Regions from separate parts of the Arthrobacter sp. 10T425 genome, predicted to be linked through region 1. Evidence: predicted binding sites of a transcription regulator. Region 1 holds the regulator's gene; the other holds the start of a gene.

Region 1 (4,207 bases):
GGCCGAGGAGACCGCCACGGGGGACCGCGACGAGCTCATGCCGGGCGTCACGGACCGGGCCTGGCGCCAGGTCTCGGTCACCTCCATGGAGTGCCTCGGCGCGCAAAAATGCCCGCTCGCGGCCGAATGCTTCAGCGAGCTGGCACGGCAGAACGCCGCCGATGCCGACGTCGTGGTCACCAACCACGCCATGCTCGCCGTCAGTGCCTTCGAAGGCCTGGCGGTGCTGCCCGAGTACGACGTCGTCGTGGTGGATGAAGCACACGAACTTCAGGACCGCGTCACGGGCGCGGTCTCGGGCCAGCTCTCCGTGGCGATGGTGCACGCCGCCGCGTCCGGGGCCCGGAAGCACACGGGCATCACCGTGGATGCGCTGAACAATGCCGCCGCCCACCTGGAGCTCGCCATCGACGGCGTCCCCAGCGGGCTGATGCCCAACGGCCTGAACAGCGATCAGCTGGACTGCATCGACCAGCTGCGCGACGCGTGCCGCGCCGCCCTGTCCGATTCCAAGGGCGACAGCTCCGTGTCGGCGGACGGCGGACGGCAGCTGGCCCGCTCGCGCCTCATGGTCATCCTGGAGCTCTGTGAACGCCTCCTGGCCGCGCGCGAAAACCGCGAAGTCGTGTGGTTCTCCCGCAACAGCAGCTTCGACCCGGCGCAGGGCTACTCCCAGCCGGACGAGAGCGCGCCGGCGTTGATCAACGTTGCCCCGCTGAGCGTCGCAGGGCGGTTGCGCGAGGGCCTGTTCGCGGACCACACCGTCATCCTCACCTCGGCCACACTGGCCATCGGCGCTGCCTTCGAACCCGCCGCCGGCGGCCTGGGCCTGGTTGGCAACGGCGCCCCGAGCTGGACCGGCGTCGACGTCGGCTCCCCGTTCGACTACCCGAAGCAGGGCATCCTCTACGTAGCCAGGCACCTGCCCAAACCCAGCCGCGGAACGTCCCCCGAGGCCCTGGACGAACTCGAGAAGCTGATCCGCGCCTCCGGCGGAGGCGCCCTGTGCCTGTTCTCCTCGCGGCGCGCCGCAGAGGAAGCAGCCGAGGCCATGCGGCCCCGGCTGGGCCTCAGCATCCTGTGCCAGGGGGAGTCGACCATGACGGCGCTCGTGCGGCAGTTTGCCGACGAACCTGACACGTGTTTGTTCGGCACCATGTCCCTCTGGCAGGGCGTCGACGTCCCTGGCGTGTCCTGCCGGCTGGTGGTCATCGACCGGATACCCTTCCCGCGGCCGGACGACCCGCTGATGACGGCACGTTCGCGGGCCGTGGCCCAGGCCGGCGGCAATGGCTTCATGGCCGTCTCGGCCACGCACGCCGCCATCCGCCTCGCGCAGGGCGCCGGACGGCTGATCCGCTCGACCTCGGATAAGGGCGTGGTGGCAGTGCTGGATTCGCGGCTCTCCACGGAGCGTTACGGCGGCTTCCTGCGCGCCGCGCTGCCGCCGTTCTGGCCCACCACCGATTCATCGATAGCCATGGCAGCCCTGAAGCGCCTGGCGAAAGACTCCGCGAAAGCCTAAGTCCCAAACCGGGGCCGCCACCCTGCGCCGGAAATCCGCCGCGGGGTGGCCGCTCCGAACTGGCAGCATGCCCCGGATGGCTAAGGGGAGCGCAGTTTAGAGAGAGCGCAGTTTAGAGGGAGCGCAGTACCGATACGACCTTGCCCATGATGACGGCGTGGTCGCCCAGGATGGGCTCGTACTGGGTGTTTTGCGGCAACAGCCACGTGTGGCCGTCCCGCTGGCGGAAGGTCTTGACCGTGGCTTCGTCGTCCAGCAGGGCGGCAACGATATCGCCGTTCACGGCATCACCCTGGCGGCGGACAACCACCCAGTCGCCGTCGCAGATGGCGGCGTCGATCATCGAGTCGCCGGCCACCTTGAGCATGAAGAGTTCGCCATGGCCCACGAGTTGGCGGGGCAGCGGCATGACGTCCTCCACCACCTGGTCCGCGAGGATCGGCCCGCCGGCGGCGATGCGTCCGACGAACGGCACCATTGCCGTGTCAGTGGCGCTGGCGAGCTCGGTTACCGACAGGCCGCCGACGGCCCGCAAGGGGCTGGACTTCTCGATACCAGATATCGGCGTGGCCCCCTCGTCCAGGGTCAGCGGCATGAGCACTTCCATGGCCCGGGGCCGCTTCGGATCACGCCGCAGGTAGCCAAGCTTTTCCAGTTGGGAGAGCTGGTGGGTCACGCTCGACAGGCTGGCGAGACCGACGGTGTCTCCGATTTCGCGCATGGACGGCGGGTAGCCCTTGTCCGTGACGGACCGCTGGATGGTCTCCAGGATTTTCTTTTGCCGGACGGTGAGGCTCTTGGGGGCCCGGGCGGGCTGCGGGCTCCGTGGGGTGGCCCTGCCGCCGGTGGCTTGTGCTGCCATGTTCGCCAACGCCTTTCCGTTCCGCCCGGCTGCCGTGGCTGCTGTCACCGGGAACTTCCGGCCTGAAATGTCAGACCCTGCTGATCAACTACGAATGAATTCCCACTGGTAGTTCGAAAGTGGGAGTTCGAAAGTGGTTGTCCTGTCCCTCAAAAATAGGCCAGCCGCAGACCTTTTTCAAACATTTGTTCTAGCGAGTCTCGACATCGTTCGTTAGTAAGTGCTAAAACAGAACTAGCAAGATTCGAATATGTGTTCGATTCCGACGATCTGGGTTCGCAGGCAATGTTCGTTTCTATGTTCGAAGGTTCGGCCGGTTGGCGGCGAGTACGTGAGTACGCCGGGCGGCAACTTATGGTCCAGGAGGGCTCAGTTCATGTCAGTTTCAAGCGCGTTTGACGGCACTAACATTCAGGGCGTCACGACCCGCCACCGTGGTGTTGGTCCGGGTGGCGCAGCGGATCGCCGCAGCATCGGACACGGCAGCATCGGACACGGCGGCCTCGCCCAAAGCGGTTCCAGTCACGGCAACGTGTACCCGCTCAACGCCAGGCGCCGCGGCTCCGCGCCGTCGCGGGCGCAGCAAGGAGCCGCCGCCGCGGTTTCCGGCGGCCGGACCAAGCAGCCGCCGCTTCGGCTCACCCGGCGCGGACGCTTCGTCTTTTTCGGCGTCCCCCTGATTCTGCTGGCGGCGTTCATCCTGTCCTTCAGCGGATTCCTCAACGCTCCCGCGAAAGCGGCAGATTCCGCAGACCAGCTCTCGGTGACGCCGACCGTATCCGTCACAGTCCAACCGGGGGAGTCCCTCTGGGCCATTGCCGGGTCGGTGGCCCCGGAGCGCGATCCCCGCGATGTTGTGGCCGATATCGTGCAGTTGAACAATCTGGACGCCGCGCGTGTGATGCCGGGCCAGCAACTGTTTGTTCCGTCCAAGTAGCCACCCCCGGGTGCCGTCGCGGGCGTCACAGTTTCAGCGCCCGTCCCGCTACCACTTAAACTGGTCACGTGACTGACCAGCTTGAGCGCCTCAACCGACTGCCCCTCCGAACCAATCTGCGTGGCCTGCGTCCGTATGGCGCGCCGCAGCTGGACGTCCCCATCCTGCTCAACGTCAACGAGAACACCCATGGGGTCCCGGCCGATGTCCGCGCCGCGATTACCGAAGCCGTGAGCGCCGCCGCTGCCGGGCTGAACCGCTATCCGGACCGCGAATTCACCGAATTGCGCGAAGCCCTCGCCGAATACCTTGGCCATGGGCTGGACGCGGAGAACATCTGGGCCGCGAATGGTTCCAACGAAGTCCTTCAGCAAATCCTCCAGGCCTTCGGAGGCCCTGGCCGGACGGCCCTCGGGTTCCCTCCCACGTATTCGATGTACCCGCTGCTGGCCTCCGGCACGGATACGGAGTACGTCGTCGGGGCCCGCGCGTCCGACTATGGGCTCAGTGCGGAATCAGCGGCACAGCAAGTCCGCGAGCTTCAGCCCAACATTGTCTTCCTCTGTTCCCCGAACAACCCGACCGGCACGGGGCTGGGCCTTGATGTGGTCGAGGCAGTCTATGACGCCGGCGAGGCCAGCCAGACCATCGTGATCGTCGACGAGGCCTATCACGAGTTCGCCCACGACGGCACGCCCAGTGCCCTCACCCTGCTGCCTGGCCGGGAGCGGCTCATCGTCTCGCGCACCATGAGCAAGGCCTTCGCCCTCGCGGGTGCGCGGCTCGGCTACATGGCCGCGGCCCCGGAGGTCGCGGATGCCCTGCGCCTGGTCCGTCTCCCGTACCACCTCTCCGCTATCACCCAGGCTGCGGCCCTGGCTGC
Region 2 (4,207 bases), on a different contig from region 1:
GTTCCAGGACCGCGACGTCGGCATCGAGCCGGCCCCGCCAGTCGACTTCGCCCAGGAGCGCCGCGGCCACGCCGCGGGTGAAGTTGCTGCCGGTGCGGTTGGTGAAGACTTTCAGTCCCTGGCTCTCGAGCAGTTCCACGACCATCTTGGTGGTGGTGGTCTTCCCGTTCGTGCCACTGACGACGGCGACCCCCAGCGGCAGCGTGGACAGCGTCCGCCGCATGAAATCGGGGTCGATTTTTTCGACCACAAGCCCGGGGAGGGCCGAGCCTCCGCCCCTGAGCCGGGAGACCCGGCGGACGAACTTGCCGAGCGGAACGCTGAAGTAAAGCATGCTCTGTAATATATCCCAGCAGCGGCATGGAACCCGGACGCCCGGTGCCGCTGCATGCGTCTTCCATGCGTGCCGTGCAGGCGCAGAGCATTATGCTGTGGGGATGACCACCCCCTCTTTTTCCCCTGAATCCCGCGTGGGAACGGGGCTCCGGATCGGCGTCCTGGCGCTGCAGGGCGATTTCCGGGAGCATCTGCATGCCGTGGAAGCCGCCGGCGCCGCCGGCGTCGGGATCCGGCGTCCCGCCGAACTCGACGGCCTGGACGGGCTCATCGTCCCCGGCGGCGAATCGACCACGATCGACAAGCTCTCCCGGATCTTCGGGCTCCGGGATCCGCTGCGCGAACGCATCCAGGCCGGCCTGCCCGTTTACGGCTCGTGCGCCGGGATGATCCTGCTGGCGGACGAGATCGCGGACCCGGCGAAGGACCTGGCCGGAAACCCGCAGCAGACGTTCGGCGGACTCGACATCACCGTGCGCCGCAACGCCTTCGGCCGGCAGCGCGAGTCCTTCGAGACGGACCTGGACTTCATGGGGTTAGGGTTCAGCGCCGCGGGCGGGGCAGTGGCCCCGGTCCACGCCGTCTTTATCCGCGGGCCCTGGGTGGAGCGCGTCGGCGACGGCGTCGAAGTCCTTGCCCAGGTGGAACCGTCCAAAGCCGGCCACCCCGAATCCCTGGACGGGACGGCTAGAATTGTTGCAGTGCGTTCCGGCAAGCTGCTGGCCACCTCCTTCCACCCGGAAGTGACGGGGGAGAAGCGCGTGCATGAACTGTTTATTCGAATGATCAGAGGAGAAGCGTAAAGCATGTCAGGCCACTCCAAATGGGCGACGACCAAGCATAAGAAGGCCATCCTTGACAGCCGCCGGGCCAAGTCGTTCGCCAAGCTGATCAAGAACATCGAAGTCGCCGCGCGCATGGGCGGCCCCGACCTCTCCGGCAACCCCAGCTTGGAACTGGCCGTCACCAAGGCGAAAAAGACGTCGGTGCCCGCTGACAATATCGACCGCGCCATCAAGCGCGGCGCCGGGCTCACCGGCGAGGTCGTCGATTACACCGAAATCATGTACGAGTGCCGCGGCCCGCAGGGTTCCGCGCTGCTGATCGAGTGCCTCACGGACAACAAGAACCGTGCCGCCTCCGAGGTCCGGCTCGCCATCTCCCGCAACGGCGGCACGATCGCCGATCCCGGCTCCGTCAGCTACCTCTTCTCCCGCAAGGGCGTCGTCTCGCTGCCGAAGAACGGCCTGGCCGAGGACGACGTCCTGATGGCCGTGCTGGATGCCGGGGCCGAGGAAGTCAAGGACAACGGCGACAGCTTCGAGATCCACTCCGAGCCGACCGACCTCCAGGCCATCCGCGATGCCCTCACGGAAGCCGGCATTGAGTACGACACCGACGAGGCCGAGTTTGTGCCGTCCATGCAGGTGCCGCTGGACCTTGATGCCGCCAAGAAGTTCATGAAGCTGGTGGACGCCCTGGAAGAGCTCGACGACGTCCAGAACGTGTACAGCAACGCCGACCTCAGCGACGAAGTGCAGGCCGCACTGGAAGCCGAGTGACCCGCTCACCCAAACGTGACTTTTGGGGCCCGGTCTTGACGGCCCAACCGTGACGCTGCGCGTGTTGGGGGTCGACCCGGGCCTCACCCGTTGCGGGATCGGCGTTGTCGACGTCGAGCGGAACCGGCGGGCCACTTTGGTGGCCTTCGGCGTTGTGGGCACCTCACCCGAGGAGAGCCTGGACCAGCGGCTGCTGGTCATCGCCACGTCCATCGACGAGTGGCTGGACCGCTACGAACCCCAGGTCCTCGCCGTGGAGCGGGTCTTTTCCCAGCTCAACGTCAGCACGGTCATGGGGGTGGCGCAGGCCTCCGGTGTGGTCATTGCGGCCGCCGCGCGCCGTGGCATCCCGGTGGCTCTGCACACCCCGTCCGAGGTCAAGGCAGCCGTGACGGGAAGCGGGACCTCGAACAAGGATGCGGTCACCAAGCTGGTGACCAAGATCCTCCGGCTGGACGCGCCTCCGCGCCCTGCCGACGCCGCCGACGCCCTTGCGTTGGCCATCACCCACGCTTGGCGGGCCGGCAGCGGGGCCGCCGTAGCCACGACTGGGCCGGGCAGCCAGTCCCTCACTCCGGCGCAGCGGGCGTGGGCGGACGCGGAGGCAAAAGCGCGCCGTGCGCGCTGAATGTCCGGCTGTGACGCCGCGGGGCTTGGTAGGGTATTCGTAGATATGTTCGGATAGCCGGCGTGCCCGGCTGTACGTTCTTTCATCACCCAGTTGTAGACGCCAGTTAGACCAGGAGCCCGGCCTTGATCAGTTTTCTTCGTGGAACCGTTGCGCATGTTGGCCTGTCCTCCGCCGTGATCGACCTCAACGGCGCCGGCATGAGCGTCAACGCCACACCGCAGACCCTCAGCGGCCTCCGGGTGGGTGAGGAGGTAAAGCTATTCACGTCCCTGATCGTGCGGGAAGACTCGCTGACCCTGTTCGGCTTCGCCAGCGATGACGAACGCGAGGTGTTTGATGTGCTCCTCAGCGTCAGCGGAGTCGGTCCCCGCCTCGCACTGGCGGTGCTGGCCGTCCACGAGCCCGAAGCCATCCGGGTGGCCGCCCACTCCGGCGACGGCAAGGCCTTCACGAAGGTCCCCGGCATCGGACCGAAGGTGGCCGGCCGGATCGTGCTCGAACTAGCCGGCAAGCTTGTGCCGCACGGCACCGCCGGCGCGCCTGTCGCGGCCGTGTCCGCCGAATCCGTCTGGAAGCCGCAGGTGGTGGCCGCGATGACCAGCCTGGGCTGGTCCGAAAAGGATGCCACGGCCAGCATCGACAAGTCCCTTGCCGATTCCCCGGACCTCGCGGCGAACGGCAATGTGGCGGAGATTCTCCGCGCGACGCTGCGCTGGCTGGGCCAGGACGGCGCCCGCGCCGGGAACCGGGTAGGCGCGCGTGGCTGAGCCGTCGATCGTCGCCGGGGGAGAGGAACCGGAGGAGCGGGTCATCGAAGCCGCCCTGCGGCCCAAGAACCTGCACGACTTCGTGGGCCAGCACCGGGTCCGCAAGCAGCTCTCCCTCGTGTTGGAGGCCTCGCGCATGCGTGGGCGCAGCGCGGACCACGTGCTGCTCTCGGGCCCTCCCGGCCTGGGCAAGACCACACTGTCCATGATCATCGCCGCCGAAATGAACGTTCCGCTGCGGATCAGCAGCGGCCCGGCCATCCAACACGCGGGCGACCTTGCGGCCATCCTGTCCTCACTCTCTGAGGGCGAGGTCCTGTTCCTGGATGAAATCCACCGCATGTCCCGGCCGGCCGAGGAAATGCTGTACATGGCGATGGAAGATTTCCGCGTCGATATCGTCGTCGGCAAGGGCGCCGGCGCCACGGCCATTCCGCTGGAGCTGCCGCCCTTCACGCTCGTCGGCGCCACCACGCGGGCCGGCCTCCTTCCCGGCCCGCTGCGGGACCGGTTCGGTTTCACCGGCCACCTCGAGTTTTACTCCGTCGAGGAGCTGGAACTGGTCCTGCGCCGCTCCGCCGGCCTGCTGGACCTGAAGGTCAACTCCGCCGGATTCAGCGAGATTGCCGGCCGGTCCCGGGGCACGCCGCGCATCGCCAACCGGCTCCTGCGCCGGGTCCGGGACTGGGCGCTCGTGCACGGCATCGAGCAAATCGACGCGCGGGCGGCCTCCGCGGCCCTGGACATGTATGAGGTGGACAAGCGGGGCCTGGACCGGCTGGACCGTGCCGTTCTCGAGGCCCTCATCACCAAGTTCGGCGGCGGCCCGGTAGGCCTGTCCACGCTCGCGATCGCCGTCGGCGAGGAAACGGAGACCGTGGAAACGGTCGCCGAGCCCTATCTGGTGCGCG

Evidence for each region. The regulator LexA, encoded in region 1, represses DNA repair genes until DNA is damaged. The targets are predictions, from matches to a motif close to TCGAACANNTGTTCGA.
Region 2: the regulator LexA is predicted to act here: its motif matches at 2,564-2,579, upstream of ruvA (Holliday junction branch migration protein RuvA).

What each region holds. Positions count from the first base shown of each region.
Region 1 covers NZ_JBFTGZ010000019.1:52,531-56,737, reverse strand. The annotation lists gene AC1DDH_RS18500 (ATP-dependent DNA helicase) at 1-1,525, shown strand, start outside; gene lexA (transcriptional repressor LexA) at 1,638-2,387, opposite strand; gene AC1DDH_RS18490 (LysM peptidoglycan-binding domain-containing protein) at 2,920-3,324, shown strand; gene AC1DDH_RS18485 (histidinol-phosphate transaminase) at 3,393-4,207, shown strand, end outside.
Region 2 covers NZ_JBFTGZ010000001.1:244,121-248,327, forward strand. The annotation lists gene AC1DDH_RS01190 (MurT ligase domain-containing protein) at 1-334, opposite strand, end outside; gene pdxT (pyridoxal 5'-phosphate synthase glutaminase subunit PdxT) at 438-1,139, shown strand; gene AC1DDH_RS01200 (YebC/PmpR family DNA-binding transcriptional regulator) at 1,143-1,898, shown strand; gene ruvC (crossover junction endodeoxyribonuclease RuvC) at 1,948-2,526, shown strand; gene ruvA (Holliday junction branch migration protein RuvA) at 2,652-3,296, shown strand; gene ruvB (Holliday junction branch migration DNA helicase RuvB) at 3,289-4,207, shown strand, end outside.